One region of the Streptomyces sp. NPDC020379 genome, then DNA from elsewhere that is predicted to be linked to it. Evidence: predicted binding sites of a transcription regulator. Region 1 holds the regulator's gene; the other holds the start of a gene.
What was found. Region 1 encodes HspR, which represses chaperone genes until heat shock. Its sites were predicted from a motif close to TTGAGNNNNNNNNNCTCAA; they were not measured.
Positions count from the first base shown of each region.

Region 2: a site for HspR is predicted at 1,844-1,862, ahead of lon (endopeptidase La). Genes of this name have one in related genera too.

Region 1 is NZ_JBIRVR010000008.1:101,877-105,537, reverse strand. It holds gene grpE (nucleotide exchange factor GrpE) at 1-306, shown strand, start outside; gene dnaJ (molecular chaperone DnaJ) at 349-1,521, shown strand; gene ACH427_RS13220 (heat shock protein transcriptional repressor HspR) at 1,523-1,984, shown strand; gene ACH427_RS13215 (hypothetical protein) at 2,039-2,410, opposite strand; gene ACH427_RS13210 (pyridoxamine 5'-phosphate oxidase family protein) at 2,520-2,924, opposite strand; gene ACH427_RS13205 (Uma2 family endonuclease) at 2,949-3,536, opposite strand.
Region 2 is NZ_JBIRVR010000012.1:203,587-207,247, forward strand. It holds gene ACH427_RS18155 (spermidine synthase) at 1-61, opposite strand, end outside; gene ACH427_RS18160 (rhomboid-like protein) at 258-1,034, shown strand; gene lon (endopeptidase La) at 1,885-3,661, shown strand, end outside.

The DNA of each region.
Region 1 (3,661 bases):
GAGCTGGTCGGCGGCTTCAAGTCCGTCGCCGAGTCGCTGGAGACGGTCGTCGCCAAGATGGGCCTGCAGCAGTTCGGCAAGGAGGGCGAGCCCTTCGACCCGCTGGTGCACGAGGCGCTGATGCACAGCTACGCGCCGGACGTCACCGAGACCACGTGCGTGCAGATTCTGCAGCCGGGGTATCGGATCGGCGAGCGGACGATCCGCCCCGCGCGGGTCGCGGTCGCCGAGCCCCAGCCGGGCGCGCAGAAGGGCGACGGCGAGGGCGACGAGGCCGACGAGAGCGGTGGCCCGGACCAGGGCTGACGCTATGACCGACCGCAGTGACCGGAAGGAGGGACGCCGGGGATGAGCACCAAGGACTTCGTCGAGAAGGACTACTACAAGGTCCTCGGCGTGCCCAAGGACGCCACCGAGGCCGAGATCAAGAAGGCGTACCGGAAGCTCGCACGCGAGAACCACCCGGACGCCAACAAGGGCGACACCAAGGCCGAGGAGCGCTTCAAGGAGATCTCCGAGGCGAATGACGTCCTCGCCGACCCCAAGCGCCGCAAGGAGTACGACGAGGCACGCGCCCTCTTCGGCAGCGGCGGCTTCCGTCCCGGGCCGGGTGGCGCGGGCGGCGGCTCCTTCAACTTCGACCTGGGCGACCTCTTCGGGGGCGCCCAGGGCGGGGCGGGCGCCGGCGGGTTCGGCGGCGGTCTCGGCGACGTCTTCGGCGGCCTGTTCAACCGCGGCGGCGGCACGCGTACGCAGCCGCGGCGGGGCCAGGACATCGAGTCCGAGGTGTCGCTCAGCTTCACCGAGGCGGTCGACGGGGCCACGGTCCCGCTGCGGATGTCCTCCTCGGCGGCGTGCAAGACGTGCTCCGGCACGGGCGACAAGAACGGCACGCCGCGGGTCTGCCCGACCTGCGTCGGCACCGGTCAGGTGTCGCACGGCTCGGGCGGCGGCTTCTCGCTGACCGACCCCTGTCCCGACTGCAAGGGCCGCGGGCTGATCCCCGAGAACCCCTGCGACGTCTGCAAGGGCAGCGGCCGGGCCACGTCCTCGCGCACCATGCAGGTCCGCATCCCGCCGGGCGTCTCCGACGGCCAGCGGATCCGGCTGCGCGGCAAGGGCGCCCCGGGCGAGCGCGGCGGGCCGAACGGCGATCTGTATGTCGTCGTCCACGTCGATGCCCACCCGGTCTTCGGGCGCAAGGACGACAACCTCACCGTCACCGTGCCGGTCTCCTTCGCGGAGGCGGCGCTGGGCGGCGAGGTGAAGGTGCCGACGCTCGGCGGCCCCCCGGTCACCCTCAAGCTGCCGGCGGGCACGCCCAACGGCCGTACGATGCGCGCCCGGGGCAAGGGCGCGGTGCGCAAGGACGGCACCCGCGGCGACCTCCTCGTCACCGTCGAGGTGGCCGTGCCGAAGGAGCTCGACGACAAGGCGCGGGATGCCCTCCAGGCGTACCGCGAGGCGACGGCGGGCCAGGACCCTAGGGCCGAGCTGTTCCAGGCCGCGAAGGGAGCATGAGATGGACGGCCGACGACGGCGTTTCGAACCAGCACAGCCTTTCCAGCTGACCGACGAGTCGCCGGTCTATGTCATCTCCGTGGCCGCGCAGCTGTCGGGCCTGCACCCGCAGACGCTGCGGCAGTACGACCGGCTCGGCCTGGTCTCCCCGGACCGCACGGCCGGGCGCGGCCGGCGCTATTCGGCGCGCGACATCGAGCTGCTGCGGCAGGTCCAGCAGCTGAGCCAGGACGAGGGCATCAACCTCGCCGGCATCAAGCGCATCATCGAGCTGGAGAACCAGGTGTCCGCGCTCAAGGCGCGCATCGCGGAGCTCCAGGGTGCGGTCGAGGGCGCCGCCACGGCCATGCAGCAGCGAGAGGCCGCGGTGCACGCTTCGTACCGCCGCGACCTGGTCCCGTATCAGGACGTGCAGCAGACGAGCGCGCTCGTGGTCTGGCGCCCCAGGCGCGACCAGGGCTGAGCCGGTCCGGAGGGGCCCGGAGAGCGTGTCGCTCTCCGGGCCCCTCCGGGTTTTTCAGCCGGTGAGGCGGAGGCGGACCTCCAGCTCGTGCTCGCCCGGGACCGTGCCGCGGCTCTCCACGGTGAAGGCCGTGGCCAGTTCCTCGCCGACCTGGCGCACGGGGTCCGCGGCGCCGAAGAGATCGACGTCGACCGGGCCGGACAGCGGCACCGGCGCGCCCTTCGCGGGCGTGCGGCGGGTGCGGGCGTCGACGACCATGCACCACACCATGGGGTGCTCGGGGCCCGCCGCCTTCGTCTCGCTGCGCGGGGGCCCGGCGCCCTCGGGGAACGCGGCCTCCAGGGCGCGGAACACCGCGCCCGCGTCCTGGTGTCCGCAGCCGGTCAGGTGGACGCTGACGTGATCCGCGCTCTCGGCGCCGCTCATGACGTGGGTACTCCTCTTGCCGTCGGGTCTTGCCGTCGAGACGGCCGTCATCCCGACGGTACGAGCGCCCGCGCCGCGCGGCATCAGCACAGGGCCAACCGGGGTCGGTTCAGGCCAGCCCCAGCGCCTTGGTGACGGTGATCTCGACGAGGACGCGGTCGGGGTTGGGCGCGGGCGTCCGGCCGTACCGCTCGGCGTAGCGCGCGACGGCGTCCGCGACGGCCTCCGGCTCGGTGCGCACGACGGCGACGCCCTCCAGGGTGGCCCAGCGCCGCTCGCCTATCTGGCACACCGCGACCCGGGCGCCGTCCGCTCCGGCGGCCAGAATGTTCGCGATCTTGCGGCTGTCCTTGTTGGTGATGACCCGGGCGATCCCGGCCTCGGGATCGAAGGTGACCCCCACGGGCACGAGGTGCGGGCTGCCGTCGGGGCGGGTGGTGGTCAGGGTGCAGATGTGCCGCTCCCGCCAGAACTCGACATAGGCGGGGGAGAGGTTGCGCAGATCGTGAGCCATGCCGGAAGCGTAGTCGTGGCCCGCTCAGGCGAAGTCGGACGTCTCCAGGTCGAAGGCGAACGGCTCGGGGAGGGGAAGCGGCTTGCCGAAGGCCGTGGAGTGGACCTCCGCGTAGTCGTCGATCGCGGGGTCGGGGTCGCTGTGCAGCGTGACGGTGCCCTGCTCACGGTCGACGAGGACGTAGAGCGGGATCCCGCCACGGGCGTAGCAGTGGCGCTTGGTGATGCGGTCGCCGGCCGGTTTGTTGCTGGTGACCTCGACGACCATGGCCACACCGTCGCAGGGCATCCACGAGGGAGCGCCGCGGAAGAGACGCAGCTCGCGCGGGGCGAATGTGGCGTCGGGGATCACGTGGTTCTTCGGGCACCGCCCTCCGCTGGGCATGAGCAGGCCCTTGTTGCCGGAGCAGTCCATGTCGGTGCGTGACATGCGCAGCACCTGACGGATGACTGTGCTCAGGTAGTCCTCGTGCTCGCCATCCGGTGCCGGTGACACGACAATCTCCCCCTCGATGAGCTCGGCCTTGAAGCCTTCAGGGGTCTCCAGGGCCAGAAAGCTCTCCAGGAGGAGTTCTTCCTGCGTAGCCGTCGGCTCGTATGCCATAGCAGTCATGCTGCACCCCCAATGCGGTTGAAGGCCAGTGTTGCCCGCGGACCGGCGGGGTGGGCGGTGATCGTGGCGATGTCACTCGAAGGAACGTGCCGGGCACGCGCGTGCGGACGGCAGTCCACAGGCGG
Region 2 (3,661 bases), on a different contig from region 1:
GCGGCCCCTCGCGGCGGTCCACGGTGACGGGTGACGCGTGACGGACATCCTGATCGGTCATGGCAGGGCCTTCCGTAGCTCGGGGGCCCGGCGGACGCAGCGGACGGATCTTCGGTTGAGGCTCGTGAGGGGAGTCACGGCCAGAGGTTGATTTGCCGGGCCACTGGGGACCTTAATGTTCACAGTGAGGGCGGAGAGTGAGGCCCGGGGCAGGGCCGCCCGTGATCCATCGCGCAGCAGGAAAGGGGCCTGGCCGAGTGACTGTGGTTGACCCCGCGATGTCGCCTGGCGGCGGCCACGCGTCCGAGCCGGAGACCGTGCCGGCCGCCGCGCCGGCCGCCACCGGGCCCGTATGCCTCCCGTCGCCACGCGAGCCGGTCGCTCCCACGGCCACCAGGCCCCGGTTCCGCCGGCCGGGCTGGCCGCGGCGGGTCCTGCCGACCCCCACCGGCACGCCGTTCACCTTCCTCTACGGACTGGTGCTGCTCGGGACCGCGCTCTTCGCCGAACTCGGCGACGAGGCGACCGTCAACCAGCTCCTGCGCGACTCCAGCACCGATGCCGCCCACCTCGCCGACCAGCCCCTCGTGGTCCTCGTCGCCAGTGCCCTGTGGGTGGCGGGCGGCCTCTATTCGCTCTACGGCCTGTTCTTCGCCGTCGTCCTCAGCTCGCTCGAACGCCGCATAGGCCCCGCCCGCACGGCGGGTGTCTTCCTCCTCGGCCATGTCCTGGCCACCCTCGCCACGGAGCTCCCGGTCGCCGGGGCGGTCGCGGCGGGCCGCCTGCCGGAGGCATCGCTGCACCGGCTCGACTACGGCATCAGCTTCGGCGTGATGGCCTCCGTAGGCGCCCTGTCCGTCCTCCTCCGCCGGCCGGTGGGGTGGGCGCTGCTCGGCTTCGCGGTCCTTCTCTGCGCGCAGGACTTGATCGAATTCGCGGATCCGCTGGCCAGTTGGGGCCATCCGATAGCGCTGCTGACGGGGATGGCTTGCGGCCCTTTCATCCGCGACCGGGGTGGGGCGGCGGGGGCCTGAGGGGGCTGTGGCCCAGCTTCGCGCTCCCCGCGCTGGGGTGTGCCCCTGATCTCCGGCTGCGGGGTGCGTGGCCGCCTGCGGCGGGCTTTTTCCCCGGCCCCGCCCCTTCCCGGCTGCGTCTGATGTGCGGCTCCGCCGCGTGGGGGGCGCGTGCCCCAGGCCCCCGGCGTGCGGGCCGGTTCGCCGCCTGCGGCGGGAGCGGCCTGCGGCCGCGTCCTCAAACGCCGGACGGGCTGGTTTGTTCCCCAGCCCCGCCCCTTCCCGAAACTGGGGGCAAGCCCCCAGACCCCCGCAACACGCTTCGCGCGTTGTCCTCAAGCGCCGGACGGGCTGAAAAGAGAAAAGAATGGCGCGCCCCCGCCACCCCGCACTTGCCCTCCGGTGGGAGGGGGTGGGGCTGGAGGGTGGGGTTCTGGAACGCGGTGCGTTTTCAGGGCACTCCATGCGCGTGACCCGCAGCGCACCGCGTTCCAGGTCCCCAGCCCGGAAGACCCGCCCCCGGCACCCACCACCAACCCAGCCCGGCCGGCGCTTGAGGCCACCCCACCGCAACCACAACACACCCGCACCCGACAACAGCGAGCCCGGCAGGGCGCTTCCGCCGCAGGCGGCAACGGACCCGCACCAGACAACGGCGAACCCCCACAAACCAGCCCGGCCGGCGCTTGAGGCCACCCGAACCGCAAGGCGCAAACAACCCGCACCCGGCAAACGCACCCGCATCCGCCTCCGACGGACGATTCCGCCCACCCCACCCCCAGCCCGATCGCCCAGAGCGAACAGAGGGAACATTCATCACCCCTCACGCATTGAGTCGGCATAGCTCAACTTGCCTGCCGAAGGGGAGATCATGGCTTTCACGTCCACACCGCTCACCCTGCCCGTCCTGCCCCTCGACGACGAGGTCGTACTGCCGGGCATGGTCGTGCCTCTCGACCTCTCCGACAGCGAGGTGCGAGCCGCCATCGAGGCCGCGCAAGCCGCTGCCGGGGACGGGACGGGGGCCGGGGTCAAGGCCGGGGCCGGGGAGGGTGACGGGGCCGGCAAGCCGCTCGTGCTGCTCGTGCCGCGCGTAGACGGTTCGTACGTCGGCACCGGCACCCTCGGCCGCGTGGAGCAGGTCGGCCGGCTCTCCGACGGGGACCCCGGGGCGCTCATCCGAGGGCTGGGGCGCGTCCGGATCGGGGCGGGTACGACGGGGCCCGGGGCCGCGCTGTGGGTCGAGGGCACCCGGATCGAGGAGACCGCCCCCGACCCCCTTCCCGGCGCGGTCGCCGAGCTGATGAAGGAGTACAAGGCGCTCGCCACCAGCTGGCTCCGCAAGCGCGGTGCCTGGCAGGTCGTGGACCGCGTCCAGCAGCTCGACGACGTGGCACAGCTCGCCGACAATTCCGGTTACCTCCCGTTCCTCACCGTCGCCCAGCGCGTCGAGCTGCTGGAGACCGCCGACCCGGTGGCCCGGCTGCGGCTCGCCGTCACCTGGCTGAGCGAGCACCTCGCCGAGCAGGACGTCGCCGAGTCGATCGCCAAGGACGTGCAGGAGGGGGTCGACAAGCAGCAGCGTGAGTTCCTGCTCCGCCGCCAGCTGGAGGCCGTCCGCAAGGAGCTCGCCGACCTCAACGGTGACCCGGAGAGCGAGCCGGACGACTACCGCGCCCGCGTCGAGGCCGCCGATCTGCCCGAGAAGGTCCGCGAGGCCGCGCTCAAGGAGGTCGAGAAGCTGGAGCGCGCCTCCGACCAGAGCCCCGAGGGCGGCTGGATCCGCACCTGGCTCGACACCGTCCTGGAGCTGCCCTGGAACGAGCGCACCGAGGACGCGTACGACATCCCCGGCGCCAAGGCCGTCCTCGACGCGGATCACGCGGGCCTCGCGGACGTCAAGGAACGGATCACCGAATACCTGGCGGTGCGCAAGCGGCGTGCCGACCGGGGGCTGGGTGTGATCGGCGGGCGACGCGGGGGAGCGGTGCTCGCGCTCGTCGGTCCGCCCGGCGTCGGGAAGACCTCGCTGGGGGAGAGCGTGGCCCGTGCCATGGGCCGCAAGTTCGTCCGGGTCGCCCTCGGCGGCGTGCGCGACGAGGCGGAGATCCGCGGCCACCGGCGCACGTACGTCGGCGCGCTCCCCGGCCGTATCGTCCGCGCCGTCAAGGAGGCGGGCTCGATGAACCCGGTCGTCCTCCTGGACGAGATCGACAAGGTCGGCTCGGACTTCCGCGGCGACCCGGCGGCCGCCCTCCTCGAAGTCCTGGACCCGGCGCAGAACCACACCTTCCGCGACCACTACCTCGAGGTCGAGCTCGACCTCTCGGACGTCGTCTTCCTGGCCACGGCCAACGTCCTCGACTCCATCCCCGACGCCCTCCTCGACCGCATGGAGCTCGTCCGTCTCGACGGCTACACCGAGGACGAGAAGGTCGTCATCGCCCGCGACCACCTGCTGCCCCGGCAGCTGGAGCGCGCCGGCCTGACGGCCGACGAGGTGCGGCTGGCGGACGAGGCACTGCGCAAGCTGGCCGGCGAGTACACCCGCGAGGCGGGCGTACGGACCCTGGAGCGCGCCCTTTCCCGGCTGCTGCGCAAGGTGGCCGCCCAGCACGAACTGGGCGAGCGCGAGCTGCCCGTGACCC